3 regions of the Streptomyces sp. KPB2 genome follow, and region 2 is predicted to be linked to each of the others. Evidence: riboswitches for the same ligand, from Rfam matches in the RefSeq annotation. Region 2 holds a riboswitch; each other region holds the start of a gene.

Evidence for each region. Region 2 has a riboswitch for cyclic di-AMP ahead of rpfA (resuscitation-promoting factor protein RpfA). Riboswitches for the same ligand answer to the same signal wherever they lie in the genome.
Region 1: it holds a riboswitch for cyclic di-AMP, as region 2 does, so the genes downstream of both, D1J63_RS08955 (M23 family metallopeptidase) here and rpfA (resuscitation-promoting factor protein RpfA) in region 2, are expected to answer to the same signal.
Region 3: it holds a riboswitch for cyclic di-AMP, as region 2 does, so the genes downstream of both, D1J63_RS14255 (NlpC/P60 family protein) here and rpfA (resuscitation-promoting factor protein RpfA) in region 2, are expected to answer to the same signal.

What each region holds. Positions count from the first base shown of each region.
Region 1 covers NZ_CP034353.1:2,081,281-2,088,361, forward strand. The annotation lists gene D1J63_RS08935 (bifunctional GNAT family N-acetyltransferase/acetate--CoA ligase family protein) at 1-980, opposite strand, end outside; gene D1J63_RS08945 (HPr family phosphocarrier protein) at 1,182-1,463, shown strand; gene D1J63_RS08950 (GntR family transcriptional regulator) at 1,586-2,281, opposite strand; gene D1J63_RS08955 (M23 family metallopeptidase) at 2,410-3,174, opposite strand; cyclic di-AMP (ydaO/yuaA leader) riboswitch at 3,187-3,351, opposite strand; gene D1J63_RS08960 (pitrilysin family protein) at 3,543-4,931, opposite strand; gene D1J63_RS08965 (pitrilysin family protein) at 4,928-6,295, opposite strand; gene D1J63_RS08970 (DNA topoisomerase IV subunit A) at 6,633-7,081, shown strand, end outside.
Region 2 covers NZ_CP034353.1:4,868,162-4,875,242, forward strand. The annotation lists gene D1J63_RS21935 (cytochrome P450) at 1-1,091, shown strand, start outside; gene D1J63_RS21940 (transglycosylase family protein) at 1,235-2,278, shown strand; cyclic di-AMP (ydaO/yuaA leader) riboswitch at 2,462-2,628, shown strand; gene rpfA (resuscitation-promoting factor protein RpfA) at 2,632-3,360, shown strand; gene eno (phosphopyruvate hydratase) at 3,599-4,888, shown strand; gene divIC (cell division protein DivIC) at 5,013-5,495, shown strand; gene D1J63_RS21960 (DUF501 domain-containing protein) at 5,615-6,169, shown strand; gene D1J63_RS21965 (Ppx/GppA phosphatase family protein) at 6,166-7,081, shown strand, end outside.
Region 3 covers NZ_CP034353.1:3,279,298-3,286,378, reverse strand. The annotation lists gene D1J63_RS14280 (ATP-binding protein) at 1-759, shown strand, start outside; gene D1J63_RS14275 (response regulator transcription factor) at 756-1,505, shown strand; gene D1J63_RS14270 (C40 family peptidase) at 1,526-2,584, opposite strand; gene D1J63_RS14265 (hypothetical protein) at 2,901-3,254, shown strand; gene D1J63_RS14260 (tellurite resistance/C4-dicarboxylate transporter family protein) at 3,232-4,251, opposite strand; gene D1J63_RS14255 (NlpC/P60 family protein) at 4,279-5,463, opposite strand; cyclic di-AMP (ydaO/yuaA leader) riboswitch at 5,471-5,657, opposite strand; gene pcrA (DNA helicase PcrA) at 5,912-7,081, shown strand, end outside.

The sequences.
Region 1 (7,081 bases), 2.8 Mb from region 2:
CGCGCCTGACGCACGAGGGCCCGCTGCCGCTCACGGCCTTCGGGGCCGCTGTCGGCGTACCCGGCGGAGATCACCACGAGGCCCTGCACGCCGTGCTCGCCGCACTCGGTGACGACGTCGGGGACGTGCGCGGCGGGCACGGTGACGACGGCGAGGTCGACGGGCCCGTCGATGTCGCGCACGGAACGGCACGCCGGAACCCCGTCCAGGGTCTTCTGCTCCTCGGGAAACGCCCTGTTCACGGCGTACAGGCGGCCCGTGTAGCCGGCGTCCCGGATGTTGTCGAGGATGCTGCGGCCGACGCCGCCCGGGGCGCGGCCGGTGCCGACGACCGCGACCGAGCCGGGCTGCAGCAGCCGCTGGACGGAACGGGCCTCCGCGCGCTGCTCGCGCCCGTACTGCACGGCGAGCGAGCGGTCGGTGGGTTCGAGACCGAATTCCAGGCGGACCACGCCGTCCTCGAAGCTCCGCTTCTGGGTGTATCCGGCGTCCATGAAGACTTTGATCATCTTGGTGTTGGCGGGCAGCACCTCGGCGGCGAAGCGGCGGATGCCGCGCTCGCGGGCGACGGCGGCGATGTGCTCCAGGAGGGCGGAGGCGACGCCGCGTCCCTGGTGGGCGTCCTGGACGAGGAAGGCGACCTCGGCCTCGTCGGCAGGTGCGGTGGCGGGTGTTCCGCCGGCGCCGATCCGGTCGTAGCGTACGGTGGCGATGAACTCGCCGCCGATGGTGGCCGCGAGTCCCACCCGGTCCACAAAGTCGTGGTGCGTGAAGCGGTGGACGTCCTTGGCGGACAGGCGAGGGTACGGCGCGAAGAAGCGGTAGTACTTCGACTCGTCGGAGACCTGCTCGTAGAAGCTGACCAGGCGCTCGGCGTCATCAACGGTGATGGGGCGGACGCGCGCGGTGCCGCCGTCGCGCAGCACCACGTCGGCTTCCCAGTGGGCGGGGTACTCGTGCCGGTCCGACGAGGTCTGCATGGGCCCCAGACTACGGCTCGCGTACGACAACGGCGCGGGGCAGTCTGTGGACAACGGAATCCCGGACCGAGGCCGCGGTCCGGGCACCGCACGGGACGGCACACGCGGTCGTCCCGGCTTGCTTCACGATGTGGGAAACTGGTCTAGACAACATGGTCTAGACAACTTCAACCCCTCTGAACACCTGAAGGGCAGCATCACATGGCTGAGCGCCGCGTCAACGTCGGCTGGGCCGAGGGTCTCCACGCCCGCCCCGCCTCCATCTTCGTCCGAGCCGCCACGGCCACAGGCGTCCCGGTGACGATCGCCAAGGCCGACGGGTCCCCCGTCAACGCGGCCTCCATGCTGGCCGTCCTCGGCCTCGGCGCCCAGGGTGGCGAGGAGATCGTCCTCGCCTCCGACGCCGAGGGCGCGGAGGCCGCCCTGGACCGGCTGGCGAAGCTGGTCGCCGAGGGGCTCGAGGAGCTTCCCGAGACCGTCTGACGGACAAAGGAACAGCAGCACCGAAAGGCCCGCCGGTACCACCGGACGGGCCTTTCTCCTTTTCCGTTCCGAGCGCTGGAAAAGCGGTCCGGAATTCCCCGCCCCTTTCTACGGCACTTGTGTTACTTCGGCAGCACCGCCGTGTTTACGGAATGTTGCGCATTCCTCACGCGCTCCGTCCGCCCGCTGCCGGAGGCGAACCGCAGCCGGTACGCCGATGTCGACCGCTCGGTGTGCAGCGTCATGAGCGCCCGGGCGCGTTCGCTGTCGCCCCGGGCCACCGCGTCGACGATCGCGCCGTGCTCCGCCCAGTGTTGCACGGGTCCGGCCGGGGCCTCCTGGACGTACATCCAGGCGATCTTGTGGCGCAGTTGCGTCAGGAGTGCGGCCAGGGAGGGGCTGCCCGCCGCCCGGGCGAGGGTCTCGTGGAACCAGCCGCCCAGCGGGCGCAGATCCTCCCCGTCGCTCTGCCCGGCCCGCTCCTGGCCCAGCCTGACCAGGCCGCGCAACACCCTGAGGTGGGCCTCGGTGCGCCGCCGGGCGGCCCGGGAGGCACCGAGCGGCTCCAGGAGAGCGCGGGTCTCCAGCAGGTCGGCGGCCTCCTGCTCGGTCGGTTCCGCGACGCAGGCGCCCGCGTGCCGCCGGGTCACCACGAAGCCCTCCGCCTCCAGCGTGCGCAGGGCCTCGCGCACGGGGACGCGCGAGACGCCGTAGCGGCGGGCGAGGATTTCCTCGGTGAGCCGGCTCCCGCGTCCGTGGACGCCGGCGACGATGTCGTCCCGGATCGCCGTACACACAGAATGCGCCGGAATACGCATGACCGACCTCCGCCTTGATCCCTGAAACGTCGACGATGGACGCATGTTCAGCGACTCTAGGCCAATCAAGCGAATATGGAATGCGAAAAGCCCCGACTCAAGGAGGCGGGGCTTTTCGGATGCGGCCGTCAGACGTTCACGCCGTGCGAGCGGAGGTAGGCGACGGGGTCCATGTCCGAGCCGTATTCGGGGCTCGTGCGGGCCTCGAAGTGCAGGTGCGGTCCGGTGACGTTGCCGGTGGCCCCGGAGAGGCCGATCTGCTGGCCGGGCTCCACCGACTGGCCGACCGAGACGCCGATGGAGGACAGGTGCCCGTACTGCGTGTACGTGCCGTCGTGCATCTTGATCACGACCTGGTTGCCGTACGCCCCGCCCCAGCCGGCCTCGACGACGGTGCCGACGCCCACTGCGTGCACGGTCGTGCCGCTGGAGGCGTGGAAGTCGATCCCGGTGTGGCTGCCGGAGGACCACAGGGAGCTGCCGGCCTGGTAGGCGGTGGAGACGTAGGAGGCCGTGATCGGCGCGACGAAGGTGTTGAGGCGCTTGCGCTCCGCCTCCCGGGCGGCGCGCTCCTTGGCCTCGCGCGCCTCCTTGGCCGCCTCGGCCGCCCGCTCGCGGGCCGCTTCCCGGGCCGCCTCGCGGGCGGCGGCGTCCACGGCCGCCTGCTTCTGGGCGACGGCCTGGGCGTCGATCTCGTCGGCTACGGAGTCGCCGATGGTGACGACCGGGGTGAGCCCGCTCTGCTCCACCTCGGGCTCGGCGGCGAGCGCCGGAGCCGCGAGGGTGCCGACGACGCCGGTGGTGGCGAGGGCCGCGACTCCCGCCGCGCGGGCGGTGGTGCGGTGCACCCGACTGGGACGGCGGTGCTTCCCGGTGGCGCGCGTGAACGCCATGTAGAGGCTTGTCCTTTCCTTCCCTCTCGCCTACCGGGTTAGCTGACGGGTTCGGAGGTGGAAGGTCTCCTACGGACCCCCTCGCTGCGCGCGCGGGCGTCCGATTCACCCCAGGGACTGCGTTGGGTCCCCGGCTCCCCTGGCTCGCGCCGTACGGGGACTCGGCGATGACTGTCCGGTGCCGCGGGTGCGGCGCACTGCCTGACGAACAGCCCGGAAGACGCTAAACGCGGCTGTGTTCAATCCTCAAACGCAACAGGCTTTTTGTAGCGCACGCCACAGGGCAGACGGGCAGCCACTCCCCCAATCCGGACATACGGCGGCCCTGGTGACACTCCGGTCACCAGGGCCGCCCCACGCGCGTGCCGCTACTCGGCCGCCACCACGGTGACTTCACCGATGCCGAGGGCCTCGACGGGCTCCTTGATCTGCGCCGCGTCGCCGACGAGGACCGTCACGAGGCGGTCCACCGGGAAGGCGTTCACGACCGCCGCCGTGGCCTCCACGGTGCCCGTGGCGGCGAGTTGACGGTAGAGCGTCGCCTGGAAGTCGTCGGGCAGGTGCTGCTCGACCTGGTCGGCGAGCGTGTCCGCCACGGCCGCCGCCGTCTCGTACTTGAGCGGCGCCACACCCACCAGGTTCTGCACGGCCACGTCGCGCTCGGCGTCGGTGAGCCCCTCCGCGGCGAGCTTGCGCAGCACCGTCCACAGGTCCTCCAGGGCGGGACCGGTGTTGGGGGTGTCGACGGAGCCGCTGATGGCGAGCATCGCGGCGCCCGTGCCGTCCGGCGCGGACCGCAGGACCTGGCCGAACGCCCGTACGCCGTAGGTGTATCCCTTCTCCTCGCGCAGGACGCGGTCCAGGCGCGAGGTGAGGGTGCCGCCGAGGCAGTACGTGCCGAGCACCTGGGCGGGCCACACGCGGTCGTGCCGGTCGGCTCCGGTGCGGCCGATCAGCAGCTGCGTCTGGACGGCGCCGGGACGGTCCACGATGACGACCCTGCCCCGGTCGTCGGCGGTCACCGGGGGCACGGGGCGCGGCTCGGCGGCCGAACCGGTCCACGCGCCCAGGGTGTCGCCGAGCAGCGCGTCCAGGTCGACGCCGGTGAGGTCGCCGACGACCACCGCGGTGGCGGTGGCGGGGCGGACGTGCCGCTCGTAGAAGGCGCGTACGGCGGCCGAGTCGACGGCCGCGACGGTCTCCTCGGTGCCCTGGCGCGGGCGCGACATGCGCGAGTCGGCCGGGAACAGCTCCTTGGAGAGTTCCTTCGCGGCCCGGCGGGAGGGGTTGGCCAGCTCGTGCGGGATCTCGTCGAGCCGGTTGCGCACCAGCCGTTCGACCTCGCCGTCCGCGAAGGCGGGCGCCCTGAGGGCGTCGGCGAGCAGGCCGAGCGCCTTGGCCAGGCGCGAGGCGGGCACCTCCAGGCTCAGTCGGACACCGGGGTGGTCGGCGTGCGCGTCCAGGGTGGCGCCGCAGCGCTCCAGCTCGGCGGCGAAGTCCTCGGCGGAGTGCTTGTCGGTGCCCTCGGAGAAGGCGCGCGCCATGATGGTGGCGACGCCGTCGAGACCGGCCGGCTCGGCGTCCAGGGGCGCGTCGAGGAGCACCTCGACGGCGACGACCTGCTGGCCGGGGCGGTGGCAGCGCAGCACGGTGAGCCCGTTGTCGAGGCTGCCGCGCTCGGGGGCCGGGAAGGCCCACGGCTTGGGCTCGCCGGCCTGCGGCTGTGCGTGGAAGTCCATGGTGGCGAGCTCGGTCACTTGGCCGCCTCCTCGTTCTCGTCGGTGGCGTCGGTCGGGTCGGCGTCGGTCTCGTCGGCCGGGGCGGTGGGCTCGTAGACGAGCACCGCGCGGTTGTCGGGACGCAGGCGGGCCTTGGCGACCTCCTGGACCTCCTCGGCGGTCACCTCCAGCACCCGCTGCACGGCGGTGAGGGCGAGCTGCGGGTCGCCGAACAGGACGGCGTACCGGCACAGTTCGTCGGCGCGGCCGGCGACCGTGCCCAGGCGGTCCAGCCACTCCCGCTCGAGCTGGGCCTGAGCGCGCTCCATCTCCTCGGCCGTGGGGCCCTCCTCGGCGAACCGGGCCAGCTCCTCGTCGACGGCGGTCTCGATGACCGGCACCTCGACGTCGCCCGACGTCTTCACGTCCAGCCACCCCAGGGAGGGGGCTCCGGCGAGGCGCAGCAGGCCGAACCCGGCGGCCACGGCCGTACGGTCGCGGCGCACCAGCCGGTTGTAGAGACGGGACGACTCGCCGCCGCCCAGGACGGTCAGGGCGAGGTCGGCCGCGTCGCACGCGCGCGTGCCGTCCTCGGGGAGGCGGTAGGCGGCCATCAGGGCGCGGGCCGGGACCTCCTCCTCGACGACCTCGCGCAGCTGCTCGCCCATGACGTCGGGCAGCGAACCGTCCCGGGGCGGCTGCTTGCCGTCGTGGGAGGCGATGGAGCCGAAGTACTTCTCGATCCAGGCCAGCGTCCGCTCGGGGTCGATGTCGCCGACGACCGACAGCACCGCGTTGTTCGGCGCGTAGTAGGTGCGGAAGAACGCGCGCGCGTCCTCCAGGGTCGCCGCGTCCAGGTCGGCCATCGAGCCGATCGGCGTGTGGTGGTAGGGGTGGCCCTCCGGGTAGGCGAGGGCGGTCAGCTTCTCGAAGGCCGTGCCGTAGGGAACGTTGTCGTAGCGCTGACGGCGTTCGTTCTTGACGACGTCGCGCTGGTTCTCCATGGACTCCTCGTCCAGGGCGGCCAGCAGGGAGCCCATGCGGTCGGCCTCCAGCCAGAGGGCGAGCTCCAGCTGGTGGGCGGGCATGGTCTCGAAGTAGTTGGTCCGCTCGAAGCTGGTGGTGCCGTTGAGCGAGCCGCCGGCGCCCTGCACCAGCTCGAAGTGGCCGTTGCCCTTGACCTGGGCGGAGCCCTGGAACATGAGGTGCTCGAAAAGGTGAGCCAGGCCGGTGCGTCCCTTGACCTCGTGGCGCGAACCGACGTCGTACCAGAGGCACACCGCCGCGACCGGGGTCAGGTGGTCCTCGGAGAGCACCACGCGCAGGCCGTTGGCCAGGCGGTGCTCGGTCGCTGTCAGGCCGCCGGAGCCTGCCTGGGCTGTGGCCGTGTGACCCATGGGCATGTACGTCCCTTCGATCGCGAAATATCTGGTGGGATCACTGGGTGAACCACCGGGTGGAATCAGCGGGCGGAACTGCGGAATTCCGCCGATCCTGCCACTGTATGCAAGCGTGCGGGCCGCCGGTGGAGTTCCCGGAGCTCGTACGCCGAGAGCGAGCAGGCGGTTGACGGGCCGCCGGGGACGGCTGCGCGGACGGTGCCGCGGCACGAGGGCGTACTCTGCGGGCAGCGCCGGGCCGGGCAGCCCGTGACGGGTCCTGGTCGGTCGCTGTCAGTGCCGCAGTCCACAATGGACGGCGTCAGTTCACCGTTCACGCTTCAGCAAGGAGCCGGCAGCGATGGCCCGCCGTAGTACGAAGACCCCGCCGCCCGACGACTCGTACGAGGAGAAGATCCTCGACATCGACGTCGTCGACGAGATGCAGGGCTCCTTCCTCGAGTACGCGTACTCGGTCATCTACTCCCGTGCGCTGCCGGACGCCCGCGACGGCCTCAAGCCGGTGCACCGCCGCATCGTCTACCAGATGAACGAGATGGGCCTGCGGCCCGAGCGCGGCTACGTGAAGTGCGCCCGCGTCGTCGGCGAGGTCATGGGCAAGCTGCACCCGCACGGCGACGCGTCGATCTACGACGCGCTCGTGCGCATGGCCCAGCCGTTCTCGATGCGCGTCCCCCTGGTGGACGGCCACGGCAACTTCGGCTCGCTGGGCAACGACGACCCGCCGGCCGCCATGCGGTACACCGAGTGCCGCATGGACGAGGCCGCGGGCCTGATGACGGAGTCCAT
Region 2 (7,081 bases):
ACGAGCCCGCGCACGCCAAGGGCAAGACCGGCATTCCCGGGGAGCGCAAGGCCGAGCTGATGACCCATCTGCTGAACATCGACCCGCCGGACCACACCCGGCTGCGCCGACTGGTCAGCAAGGCGTTCACACCCCGCCGGGTGGCCGAGTTCGCCCCCCGGGTGCAGGAGCTGGCCGACGGCCTCATCGACCGGTTCGCGCAGACCGGTTCCGCCGACCTGATCCACGAGTTCGCCTTCCCGCTGCCCATCTACGCCATCTGCGACCTCCTGGGCGTCCCCCGCGAGGACCAGGACGACTTCCGGGACTGGGCGGGCATGATGATCCGTCACGGCGGAGGCCCACGGGGCGGCGTCGCGCGGTCGGTGAAGAAGATGCGCGGCTACCTCGCCGACCTCATCCACCGCAAGCGCGCCGCCCTGCCGCCCGAGCCCGCTCCCGGCGAAGACCTCATCTCCGGCCTGATCCGCGCCTCCGACCACGGCGAGCACCTCACCGAGAACGAGGCCGCGGCCATGGCCTTCATCCTGCTCTTCGCAGGGTTCGAGACCACGGTCAACCTCGTCGGCAACGGCACCTACGCCCTGCTCACCCACCCCGAGCAGCGGCAGCGGCTGCAGACGTCCCTCGCCGCCGGGGAGCGCGGCCTGCTGGAGACCGGCGTCGAGGAACTCCTGCGCTACGACGGCCCGGTGGAGCTGGCCACCTGGCGCTTCGCCACCCGGCCGCTCACCATCGGCGGGCAGCAGGTCGCGGCCGGCGACCCCGTCCTCGTCGTCCTCGCCGCCGCCGACCGGGACCCCGAGCGGTTCACCGACCCGGACACCCTGGACCTCGCCCGCCGCGACAGCCAGCACCTCGGGTACGGCCACGGCATCCACTACTGCCTCGGCGCCCCGCTCGCGCGGCTGGAGGGGCAGACGGCGCTGGCCACGCTCCTCACCCGGCTGCCGGACCTCCGCCTCGCCGCGGACCCGGCCGAACTCCGGTGGCGCGGCGGCCTCATCATGCGAGGTCTGCGCACCCTGCCCGTGTCGTTCACGCCGCCCGCGTCATCGACGGACAACGGCGGGTCACCGACGCAAAAGTGACACGCGCTCAACTTTGTGATCTTCACGTGATCTGCGCGGCATGAACTTGTGACTAGCGATGATCTCCCTATACGTTCACGGATCAACGTGGTGTCGAGCGTCATCCGCCGCGTGGTCCCCGTCGTCTCGTGAAAGGTCGTCGCATGCTCTCCGGGAACGGTCGTCACCGTCGCCCCCGCCAGGCTCCCGCTCTGGTCGTCGCCGCCGGAGTGACCGGCTCCGCCATCGCGATCCCGCTGCTCGGCGCCACCGGAGCCCACGCGGCCGACTCGGGGACCTGGGACCAGGTGGCCGAGTGCGAGACCGGCGGCGCCTGGAGCCAGAACAGCGGCAACGGGTACTACGGCGGCCTGCAGCTGTCGCAGGATGCCTGGGAGCGGTACGGCGGCCTCGACTACGCGCCCAGCGCCGACCAGGCCAGCCGCTCCCAGCAGATACGGATCGCCGAGAAGATACACGCGGACCAGGGCATCGCCGCCTGGCCGACCTGCGGCCTCCTGGCCGGCCTCGGCAACGACTCGGGCGCCACGAGCGGCTCGGACGCGTCCGGTGACGGTGCGTCGGAGGGTTCGGACACGTCGGGGAAGACGGACGGTTCCGAATCGTCCGCCTCTCCCACGACCACCGAAGCGCCCGAGTCGTCGCAGTCGCCCGAGTCGTCCGAGTCGTCGGGGTCCTCCCGGTCGTCCGGTGCGACCGACTCGGCCGACGCGGGCGGGGCTTCCGAATCGGCTTCCGGGGCGCCCTCTTCGTCCCCTTCGCCCTCTTCTTCCCCGTCGTCCGGCACCTCCTCCGAGGGCTCGTCGAGTGACGAGGGTTCCTCCACCAAGTCGGACACATCCACCGAATCCGACTCCGGCGCCCGTGCCGAACGACAGGGCACCGAGGGCTCGTCCGGCTCCGGCCGGCACCGTGGCGACAGCGCGGACGAGGGCGCCGCGGACGAGGCCCGCGGGGGCGACGCGGCGGGACGGCACGCCTCGCGCGACGGTGGACCGCGAGAGGTCGAGGACGGCTCGTACACCGTCCGCTCCGGCGACAACCTCTGGGCCATCGCCGACTCCCTTGACCTCGACGGCGGGTGGCGTGCGCTGTACGCCGACAACAAGACCGTCGTCGGCGCCGACCCGGACCACATCCTCCCCGGTCAGACGCTCACGGTCGCGGGCGAATCGGGCGAAAAGTAGGGGGAGTTCGCGTCACGGTTAGAGACTGTATGTCCCTTTTGGATCTCGTGAGAGATAGGTCTCAGAAGCCGTGATCGTCTTTGAAAATCCGCGGAGCGCGTGTCTACGGTCATGACCGCTCGCCACCGCGGGCCCCGACAGCCGCAACGCCGAATCCTGCCAGCGGCCGTACGGGAACAGTCGTCGCGTCAAGCGCCGCAGGCAGGAGCGGGGGACCCAAGGTAAGTGCCGCACCGGGCAGTTGAGCCGGAGCGGCTAGGGGTGAAGCCGAGTTCCGCGAGGAACCCGGCCGGGCAACTCAACCGGCCCGAACCCGACAGCTCACCTCGCAGGCGTCGGTGAGGGGATCAACCATGCTGTTTTCCGGCAAGGGCAAGCACCGTCGTCCGTCCAAGGCCACCCGTGTCATCGCCGTCGCCGGCGTGACCGGTGCCGCCGTCGCCGCCCCGCTGATGGCGGCCGGCAACGCCTCCGCCGCCACCGCGTCCGAGTGGGACGCCGTCGCCCAGTGCGAGTCCGGCGGCAACTGGTCCATCAACACCGGCAACGGTTACTACGGCGGTCTGCAGTTCTCCGCCTCCACCTGGGCCGCCTACGGCGGTACGCAGTACGCCTCCACCGCCGACCAGGCGAGCAAGGCCCAGCAGATCGAGATCGCCGAGAAGGTCCTCGCGGGCCAGGGCAAGGGTGCCTGGCCGGTCTGCGGCACCGGCCTGTCGGGCGCCGCCTACACCGGTGGCGGCTCCGAGGACAGCGGTTCCGGCAGCTCCGAGAGCTCGCAGAGCCAGAGCGGCGGCTCCACCGCCGAGCGCTCCACCGAGCAGAAGGCCTCCCGCTCCTCCGAGCGTCCGGCCGCCGAGCCGAAGGCCGAGAAGCCCGCCAAGAAGACCGTCACCACCCCGACCGGCAAGAAGGTCGAGAAGGGCGACGGCGAGTACAAGGTCGTCAAGGGCGACACCCTCAGCTCGATCGCCGCGGAGCACGACGTCAAGGGCGGCTGGGCGAAGCTGTTCAAGCTGAACGACGACATCGTCGACGACGCCGACCTGATCTACCCGGGCCAGCAGCTGCACCTGAAGTAAGGAGCGGCGGCCCCCGCGACTCCCGCCCCGGTGCGTGTTCCCCCGTACGCACCGGGGCGGGATTTTCACATTCCGCCTTTGTTCCGTTCGGAAACAATTTACTCTCGGTTCTGTCCAGCGGGTGGGCGATCGGCTGGCCGATCGCCCGGAGCCGGTTAGGCTCGGTCCCGCAGAGCCGCCGCGGTCCCGCGGGACCCGCGCGTCACACCGAAGCGTCACATTGAAGAAGGAGATGCTCGTGCCGTCCATCGACGTCGTCGTAGCCCGGGAAATCCTGGACTCCCGAGGCAACCCCACGGTCGAGGTCGAGGTCGGCCTCGACGACGGCAGCACGGGTCGTGCCGCCGTTCCGTCCGGCGCCTCCACGGGTGCCTTCGAGGCCATCGAACTGCGTGACGGCGACCCGGGCCGTTACCTCGGCAAGGGCGTCGAGAAGGCCGTCCTGGCCGTCATCGAGCAGATCGGCCCGGAGCTGGTCGGCTACGACGCCACCGAGCAGCGCCTGATCGACCAGGCCATGTTCGACCTGGACGCCACCGACAACAAGGGCTCGCTCGGCGCCAACGCCATCCTCGGCGTCTCCCTCGCCGTCGCCCACGCCGCCTCCGAGGCCAGCGACCTGCCGCTCTTCCGCTACCTGGGCGGCCCGAACGCGCACCTGCTGCCGGTGCCGATGATGAACATCCTGAACGGCGGCTCGCACGCCGACTCCAACGTGGACATCCAGGAGTTCATGATCGCCCCGATCGGCGCGGAGTCCTTCTCCGAGGCCCTGCGCTGGGGCGCCGAGGTCTACCACACCCTCAAGAAGGTCCTGAAGAACAAGGGCCTGGCCACCGGCCTCGGCGACGAGGGCGGCTTCGCCCCGAACCTCGGCTCCAACCGCGAGGCCCTCGACCTCATCCTCGAGGCGATCAAGGAGGCCGGCTACACCCCGGGCGAGCAGATCGCCCTCGCGCTCGACGTCGCCGCGTCCGAGTTCTACAAGGACGGCTCCTACACCTTCGAGGGCAAGGACCGCACCGCCGCCGAGATGACCGAGTACTACGCCGAGCTGGTCGAGGCGTACCCGCTGGTCTCCATCGAGGACCCGCTGTTCGAGGACGACTGGGACGGCTGGAAGACCATCACCGCCAAGCTCGGCGACAAGGTCCAGCTGGTCGGCGACGACCTGTTCGTCACCAACCCGGAGCGCCTGGCCCGCGGCATCGAGGAGAACTCGGCCAACGCCCTGCTCGTCAAGGTCAACCAGATCGGTTCGCTGACCGAGACCCTGGACGCCGTCGAGCTGGCCCAGCGCAACGGCTTCAAGTGCATGATGTCCCACCGCTCCGGCGAGACCGAGGACGTCACCATCGCCGACCTCGCCGTCGCCACCAACTGCGGCCAGATCAAGACCGGCGCCCCGGCCCGTTCCGAGCGCGTCGCCAAGTACAACCAGCTGCTGCGCATCGAGGAGATCCTCGACGACGCCGCGGTGTACGCCGGCCGCAGCGCGTTCCCGCGGTTTCGCTCTGCGAACCAGTAGGCACAGCAAGGGCTGAGCGCCACCCGGTAAGGCCCCGTAAGAGGCAGCGTCGTACGTACGTCCCCGTATCCGGTCCCGTACCGTGTGCGGGGACGTACGCGCGTGCACGGGAGGCGGAGACCAGATGGCCGTGAAGGACCGGGACCGTTTCTCCACCGCGACCAGGATCCGGATCATCGGGGAGCAGACCGCGGCCCGGGTCTACCGCTCGCAGACCAAGCGTCAGGCCCGGCGCTCCCGGCTGACCGGCCGGGCCGCGCTGCTCGCGATGGTGCTCTGCTCACTCGTCGTGGCCCTGGCCTACCCGATCCGGCAGTACGTCGCCCAGCGCGCCGAGATCGCCGACCTCCAGCAGGAGCAGCGGGAGACCCGGCAGCGGGTCGAGGACCTGCGCGACCTCAAGGCACGCTGGCAGGACGACGCCTACGCCGAGCAGCAGATCCGGCTGCGGCTGCACTACGTGATGCCGGGGGAGACGGGGTTCGTCGTCGTCGACCCGGAGGCGGCCGAGCAGACCCGTGCCGAAGCCGGCGCCGCCGACCGCCCCTGGTACCGCAACGTCTGGGACGGGGTCGACAAGGCCGACGCCGCCGCCCGCCGGCAGTGAACCGACCACGCCGACCACGCCCGCACCGCCGACCACGCAGCCATGCAGACCCCGCAGCCACGCACATCACGCCGGCCGCTCCGGCAGCGACTCAACAGGAAGACCAGCAGAAGACAGTCATGCAGACTCCCCCGCCGACCACCCCGCGCACCGAGCCGACCGACGCGGACGTGGCGGCCTTCAAGCAGCAGCTCGGACGGCCTCCGCGCGGCCTGCGCGCCATCGCGCACCGCTGCCCGTGCGGACAGCCGGACGTCGTGGAGACGGCGCCGCGGCTGCCCGACGGCACGCCCTTCCCCACGCTGTACTACCTGACGTGCCCGAAGGCGGCCTCCGCCATCGGCACGCTGGAGGCGAACGGCGTGATGAAGGAGATGACCGAGCGCCTGGCCACCGACCCGGAGCTGGCGGCCGCCTACCGCGCGGCGCACGAGGACTACATCCGGCGCCGCGACGAGATCGAGGAGCTGACCGGCTTCCCGAGCGCGGGCGGCATGCCGGACCGCGTGAAGTGCCTGCACGTCCTGGTCGCCCACTCGCTGGCGGCCGGTCCCGGCGTCAACCCGCTGGGCGACGAGGCGATCGCGATGCTGCCCGAGTGGTGGCGCAAGGGGCCGTGCGTGACGGTCTCCGCAACTGAAGAAACCGGCACCGAAGGGGAGGACGCCCAGTGACCCGGGTCGCCGCCGTCGACTGCGGTACGAACTCCATCCGCCTGCTCGTCGCCGACGCCGACCCTGCCACGGGCGAGCTGATCGACCTGGACCGCCGCATGACCATCGTGCGGCTCGGGCAGGGCGTCGACCGCACCGGACGGCTGGCGCCCGAGGCGCTGGAGCGGACCTTCGCCGCCTGCCGGGAGTACGCCGAGGTCATCAAGGCGCACGGCGCCGAACGGCTGCGCTTCGTGGCCACCTCCGCCTCCCGCGACGCGGAGAACCGGGACGACTTCGTGCGCGGGGTGCTGGACATCCTGGGCGTGGAGCCGGAGGTCATCTCGGGGGACCAGGAGGCCGAGTTCTCCTTCACCGGCGCGACGAAGGAGCTGACCGGCCGCGCCGGCCTCGACCGGCCCTACCTGGTCGTCGACATCGGCGGCGGCTCCACCGAGTTCGTCGTCGGCGACCACCACGTGCGCGCCGCCCGCTCCGTGGACGTCGGCTGCGTGCGGATGACCGAGCGGCACCTGGTGCGCGACGGCGCGGTGACCGACCCGCCCACCGAGGCGCAGGTCGCCGCGATACGGGCCGACGTGGAGGCCGCCCTGGACCTCGCCGAGCAGGCGGTGCCGTTGCGCGAGGCGCGCACGCTGGTGGGCCTGGCCGGTTCCGTGACGACGGTGTCCGCGATCGCGCAGGAGCTGCCGGAGTACGACTCGGCCGTCATCCACCACTCCCGTGTCTCCCGCGAGCGGGTCCGGGAGATCACCGACTGGCTGCTGCGCTCCACGCACGCCGAGCGCGCGGCGGTCCCCTCCATGCACCCGGGCCGGGTCGACGTGATCGCGGCCGGGGCCCTGGTGCTCCTGGCGATCATGGAGCGGACCGGTGCGGAGGAGGTCGTCGTGAGCGAGCACGACATCCTCG
Region 3 (7,081 bases), 1.6 Mb from region 2:
GTCCTGCTGGTGACGGCCGGTGTCACGGGCATCTTCGTCCTCCAGGGCTCCGCCGCCCACCTCGGCTCCGTCCTCCAGGCGGCCCTCGCGGTCCTCGTCGGCATAACGCTCCTCGCCGGCCCCTACCTGGTCCGGATGACCCAGGACCTCTCCGAGGAGCGGCTGATGCGCATCCGCGCGCAGGAGCGTGCCGAGGTCGCCGCCCACGTCCACGACTCGGTGCTGCACACCCTGACCCTGATCCAGCGCAACGCGGAGAACGCGGGCGAGGTGCGTCGCCTGGCCCGCGCCCAGGAGCGCGACCTGCGCGCCTGGCTCTACAAGCCCGAGGGCAACGGCAAGGACGAGGACGACGAGCCCACCACCCTCGCCGAGGCCGTCAAGCGCAACGCGGCGGAGGTCGAGGACAAGCACGGTGTCCCCATCGAGGTGGTCGTCGTCGGCGACTGCCCGCTCGACGAGAGGACCAGCGCACAGATGCAGGCCGCGCGCGAAGCGATGGTGAACGCGGCCAAGTACGGTGGCGAGGGCGGCGCCGTTCAGGTCTTCGCCGAAGTCGAGGGCAGGACGGTCTTCGTGTCCGTCCGGGACCGCGGCCCCGGCTTCGACCTCGACTCGATACCCGCCGACCGCATGGGCGTCAGAGAATCGATCATCGGCCGCATGGAGCGCAACGGCGGCACGGCGCGGCTGCGCGCGGTGCCGGACGGCGGCACGGAGGTCGAACTGGAAATGGAGAGGGCGGAGAAGACGTCATGAGCGACCCGACCGAGGCGAACGGAACCGCGGATACGGCGGGGGCGGGCGAGGCCGCGCAGCCGGCCGCAGGCGGCGGCGCGGGGGAGCGCCGCGTACGCGTGGTGCTCGTCGACGACCACCGCATGTTCCGCACCGGCGTCCAGGCCGAGATCGGCCAGACCGCCGAGACCGGCGTCGAGGTCGTCGGCGAGGCGGCCGACGTCGACCAGGCCGTCACGGTCATCACCGCGACCCGCCCCGAGGTCGTCCTCCTCGACGTCCACCTCCCCGGCGGCGGCGGAGTCGAGGTACTGCGCCGCTGCGCCCCCCTGATGAGCGACACCGAGCGGCCCGTCCGCTTCCTCGCCCTCTCCGTCTCGGACGCGGCGGAGGACGTGATCGGCGTGATCCGCGGCGGCGCCCGCGGCTACGTCACGAAGACCATCACCGGCACGGACCTGGTCAACTCCGTCTTCCGGGTCCAGGAGGGCGACGCCGTCTTCTCCCCGCGCCTGGCCGGCTTCGTCCTCGACGCCTTCGCCTCCACCGACGCCCCTCCGGTCGACGAGGACCTCGACCGCCTCACCCAGCGCGAGCGCGAGGTACTGCGCCTGATCGCCCGCGGCTACGCTTACAAGGAGATCGCCAAGCAGCTCTACATCTCGGTCAAGACGGTCGAGTCCCACGTCTCGGCGGTCCTCCGCAAGCTCCAGCTCTCCAACCGCCACGAACTGACCCGCTGGGCGACGGCACGCCGGCTGGTGTGACGGCCCTGCGGCGCGGCGTCTCACACCACCCGCGCAGCCCCCGCGAACGGCATCTCGTCGACCGGGGCGACGCGGACCGGGGCCGACGGGTTCGGGGCGTGGATCATCCGGCCGTTGCCGACGTAGATGCCGACGTGGCTGATGCCCGAGTAGAAGAAGACCAGGTCGCCCGGGAGAAGCTCGGACCGTGAGACGCGGCGGCCCGCGTCGATCTGGGCGTAGGTGGTGCGGGGGAGGGAGACCCCTGCGGCGCGGTAGGCGGCCTGGGTGAGGCCCGAGCAGTCGAAGGCGTTCGGGCCGGTCGCGCCCCACACGTAGGGGCTGCCGAGCTTCTGGTAGGCGTAGGCGACGGCCGCCGCCGCCCGGGAGTTGGGCGCCTGGGTGGAGGCCGACAGGCCCTCCCTGGGGCCGGAAGAAGAGGCGCGGGAGGCGCGCTGCCCCGTTCCCGTGCCGACGCCGGCGCGTTCCTCGGCGGTCAGCCGGGAGAGCAGGCGGCGGGCCTCCGCCAGTTTGCCGGTGACGGTCTCGCGGTGACGTTTCAGCTCCGCCCGGCGTGACTTCAGCGAGGTCACCTCGATGCGGGCGGCGCCGCGCAGTTGCTCGATGTCGCGCAGCTCCTTGCGTACGCGGCCCACCTCGGCCCGCTGCCGGCTGCCCGCGCGCTCGGCGAAGGCGGCGCCGTCGAGGTACCGGTCCGGGTCGGAGGAGAGCGCCAGTTGCAGCGCCGGGTCCAGGCCGCCGCTGCGGTACTGCGCCGCCGCGACCGAACCCAGCGCCTCCCGGGCCGAGTTCAGCCGGTCCTCCTTGCGGGCGGCCTCGTCCCGCAGGTCCTCCAGGCGCTGTTCGGCGGCGTCCGCCTTCTCCTTAGCGCCGTTGTACTTCTCCGTGGCCACCTCGGCCTCCTGGTAGAGCTTGTCCACCTTGGCCCTGACCTGCGCCGCCGTCGGCTGCGGAGCGGCCTGCACGGTCGTCCCGCCCAGGCCCGTCGCGGTGGCCGCCCCCGCGAGGGTGATCGTGGCCGCCGTCCGGGCTCTGCCGCCGCCCTTCGCGCGCTGTCGCGGCCTGCGGTGCGTTCCCACCTGCGATCCACGTCCTTCCGTACGACTCGACCCGGTCCGCGCCGGGTCGGCTCCGGTTCGCTCCGGCTGCCTGGGCCAGGACGCTAGGCGCGTCGGTAACGGTCCGGTGACGGGATGCGCGGAAGTGGCGGGAGGGGATCGGGCGGCGACCGTATGTGATCACCGATCGCTCCGGAGGCCGTCTTCTTCACGCTGGGTGATGACCGATAGGACGGATCCGGAGGCGGGCGGGGGACGGGAGCTGTTATGGGGCGCCCGGGCGGACGGGGCGGGCCGGTGTCCGGGCGCGTTCGGGTGCTCATTAGGCTCCGGCCTCATGGACGTACTCATCCACATCTTCGTCGGCCTGCACATCATCGGTATCGCCGCGCTCCTCGGCGGCTTCCTGACCCAGATGAAGGCGATGGGCCGGGGCGCGGCCCGGTTCACCCCCGCGATGCTGCACGGCGCGCTGACGATGCTGGTCACCGGTGCCGTCCTGATCGGCCTCAACCAGGCCCAGGACTACTCCGTGGACAACGTCAAGATGGGCGTGAAGCTCGCCGTGCTGATCGTGATCCTCGGCCTGGTCTACGTGAAGCGCGACGAGGAGAAGGTGGAGAAGCCGCTGTTCGGCCTGGTGGGCGGGCTGACCCTGGTGAACGTCTTCATCGCGGTGCTGTGGACCTGACCCCGGCCCCGGAGCCCGCTGCCGCGGACCGCAGCCCGGAGCGGGCCCGGACGACCGCCCCCGTGGCGACCGCCAGCCAACCGGCCACCGCGATCCACAGCAGCGCCCGGCCCGGCGCGTCCAGCCACGGGACGTCGACGACGGCGGACACCGACAGCGTCGCCGCCGCCGTCATGCCGAGCGGGAAGACCGTCGACCAGCGGCGTACGTCGTAGCCGAGACGCGGCCAGGCGATCTCGGCGGCCAGCAGCACGGCGTACCAGGCGAGGTCGAGGGCGAGCAGGAAGACGGTCAGGTCGTGCAGGACGGCCTGGTCGTCGGCGTTCCACAGGTACATGCCGGTCCCGGCCGCCGCGAGCAGCTTGGCCCCGGCGAGGGCCGAGATGGCGAGGGCGCCGCCCGCCACCCAGTGGTCCCCGGAGCCCCGGGCCACCTGCCGCAGGTCGAAGCGGAACAGCGCGATCAGATAGAGCACGATCCCCAGCCAGAACGGCACCAGCGCCGCGTGCGCCAGCCAGGGCGTCGAGGTGGCCGCGGCCAGCGTCGCGGCGAGCACGGCGAGCCCTTCCGTCGCCACGCAGCCCAGGAACACCGCCCCGGGCATCCTCCGCCCCCAGTGCCGCACCACCAGGAGCAGCAGCCACGGCCACAGCACGGCCGCCAGCACCAGCAGCACCGCCGCCGGCAGCGACCAGCCCAGCAGCGAGAAACGGGTGCCGACCACGGTCGTCGCGGCGACGGCCGTCAGCGCGCCCGGCGTCCCCGCCCGCTCGACCCACTGCGGCCGGTCCGCGAACAGCAGGTAGACGAAGTTCGCGGCCAGTATCAGCCAGGCGACACAGGCCAGGGCCAGGGCGATCCGGGACAGGACCTCGCGGCCCGTCAGATGCAGGGCGACCGACACGATGCCGGTCGCCATCACCGCGGCCCCGGCCGCCGGTGGACGCCGCGCCAGCCAGGTGCGCAGCGCGGAGGGGTGGTGGGTGGCCGATGGCATGACCACGATGGTAGAGAACCGTGCTGGTCAGGCGGGGCGCACCACGCTGTAGATCGACGACTCGCCGTCGTAGAAGATGGACTCCTCGCGGACGTACGCGCCCGGCTTGGGGGCGTGGATCATCATGCCGTCGCCGATGTACAGGCCGACGTGGCTGATGTCGTCGTAGAAGAAGACCAGGTCACCGGGTTGTGCCTGGGAGACGGGGACGGTCGTGCCGGCGTTGACCTGGTCGTAGGTGACGCGCGGCAGCGTCACGCCCGCGGCCTTCCAGGCGGCCTGGGTGAGGCCCGAGCAGTCGTAGGAGTCGGGGCCCGTGGCGCCCCAGACGTAGGGCTTGCCGATCTGGGCGCGGGCGAAGGCGATCGCCTTGTCGGCCTTGGTGCCGGTCGAGGTGCCCGGCGTCGACGAGTCCGAGGAACCGGTACCGGTCGAGGTGCCCCCGGATCCGGCGTCGCTCTCCTGCTGCTGGGCGGCCTCCTCCTGCCGCTTGCGCTCGGCCGCCTCCTCCGCCTGCTGCTTCGCCAGCTCGGCGGCCTTGCGGGCGGCCTCCTGCTGCTTCTTCTTCTCGATCGCCGCCAGCCGGGCCTTCTCCTCGGCGGTCAGCTCCGACAGCAGCTCGCGCGCGGTGGCGAGCTTCTTCTGGACGGTCGACTTGGCCGTCTTGAGGTCGTTCTGCGACTCGGTGAGCGTCTGGAGGCTCTCGGTGGCCTCCCGGCGCTTCTTCATCGTCTCGGACTGCTGGGTGACGTAGTCGTCCACGGCACTCTTCTGCCGGCCGGTGAGCCGGTCCATCAGCTGGTTCTGGTCGAAGTAGTCCTGCGGCGAGTCCGCGAGCAGCAGGGTCGCGGTCTCCGGGACCGCGGCGCCCGTGCGGTACTGGGCGGAGGCGAAGGAACCCAGCTCCGCGCGCGCGTCGTTGAGCTTCTGGGTGCGCTTGGCGACGTCGTCGAGGAGACCGTCGACCTTCTTGCGCTGCTTGGAGGTCTTCTCCTTGGCCGCGTTGTACTTCTCGGTCGCCGACCCGGCCTGGCGGTACAGGTCGTCGACCTTCTTCTCGACCTCTTCGAGGGTCGGCCGGTCGTCCGACGGCGTGGCCTGGGCCGTCTGGGACAGCAGGGCGACGGAGGTGAGGGCCGCGGTGGCGAGGGCCGGGGTCCGTATGCCCGCGACGCGGGTGCCGGTGGGACGCGACTTGCGGTGCGACGCCAAGGGAGGCGACTCCTTCCAGTGCTCCGCCTACCGGGTTAGCTGTCGGGTTCGGGCGGTGTGGCATGGAAGGGTTGCCCTACGGCGACCCGCCCTCTTCGTCTCGTCGAGGGCGGTGCGGCCGATTCACCCCAAGGTCTCGGTGGGTCCCCGGCTCCGGTGCCGTGCGGGCAGGCCGGACTCGGCGGAGGCCGCGCGGCCCGGCGAGGTTCGCCGGAGGGGGTCGAGCGGCCTGCCCCGCACCGTAGCCAACTCGTGTGGCCGCTGTGAAGGTTGGTGGGTGATATGCCCGATACATTTTCGTGACCTTTCGCGGGGGTGCCTCCGGGGCGGTGCTGGGCGTCACTCTTCGTGGTTCCGCTGGTCGCAGGGCGTGTCCGCGCCGGGTGGCGGTGCGCATTTTCCGGGGTGGCACCGGGTTGTCGGTGCGGCGCCCTAGACTCGGAGAGCGATGAGCAGCCTCTTTGACGACAGCTTCCTGGCGAGCCTCCAGACCCCCCGGGGTCACGAGGAGGAACCCCCGCCGCCGCCCGAGGACGATCACGGACCGGAGCCGGTTCCGCACGATCTGTTCGGCGGGAAGTTCGACGTGCCCCCGGACCGGGACACCCACTACCGGGACGGCGCCCCGCGCCCCGCCCTGGACGCCGCGGCGCTCCTGGAGGGGCTGAACGAGAACCAGCGCGCCGCCGTCGTCCACTCCGGCTCCCCGCTGCTCATCGTGGCCGGTGCCGGCTCCGGCAAGACCCGGGTGCTCACCCACCGCATCGCCCACCTGCTGGCCGAGCGGAACGTCCACCCGGGCCAGATCCTGGCGATCACCTTCACCAACAAGGCCGCAGGCGAGATGAAGGAGCGCGTGGAGCAGCTCGTCGGCCCGCGCGCCAACGCGATGTGGGTGATGACCTTCCACAGCGCGTGCGTGCGCATCCTGCGCCGCGAGTCGAAGAAGCTCGGCTTCACCTCGTCGTTCTCGATCTACGACGCCGCCGACTCCAAGCGGCTCATGGCGCTGGTCTGCCGCGACCTGGACCTGGACCCCAAGCGCTTCCCGCCGAAGTCCTTCAGCGCGAAGATCAGCAACCTGAAGAACGAGCTGATCGACGAGGAGGACTTCGCCGCCCAGGCCGCCGACGGTTTCGAGAAGACCCTCGCCCAGGCCTACGCGATGTACCAGGCACGGCTGCGCGAGGCCAACGCCCTCGACTTCGACGACCTGATCATGACGACGGTCAACCTGCTGCGCGCCTTCCCGGACGTCGCCGAGCACTACCGCCGCCGCTTCCGGCACGTCCTGGTCGACGAGTACCAGGACACCAACCACGCCCAGTACGCCCTGGTGCGCGAACTGGTCGGCGGGGCCTCGGAGCACCCCGTCGACGTGCCGCCGGAGGCCGAGGTGCCGCCCGCCGAGCTGTGCGTGGTGGGCGACGCCGACCAGTCGATCTACGCCTTCCGCGGCGCCACCATCCGCAACATCCTCCAGTTCGAGGAGGACTACCCGGACGCGACGACGATCCTGCTGGAGCAGAACTACCGCTCCACCCAGACCATCCTCAGCGCCGCCAACGCGGTCATCGAGCGCAATGAGTCCCGCCGGCCCAAGAACCTGTGGACCAAC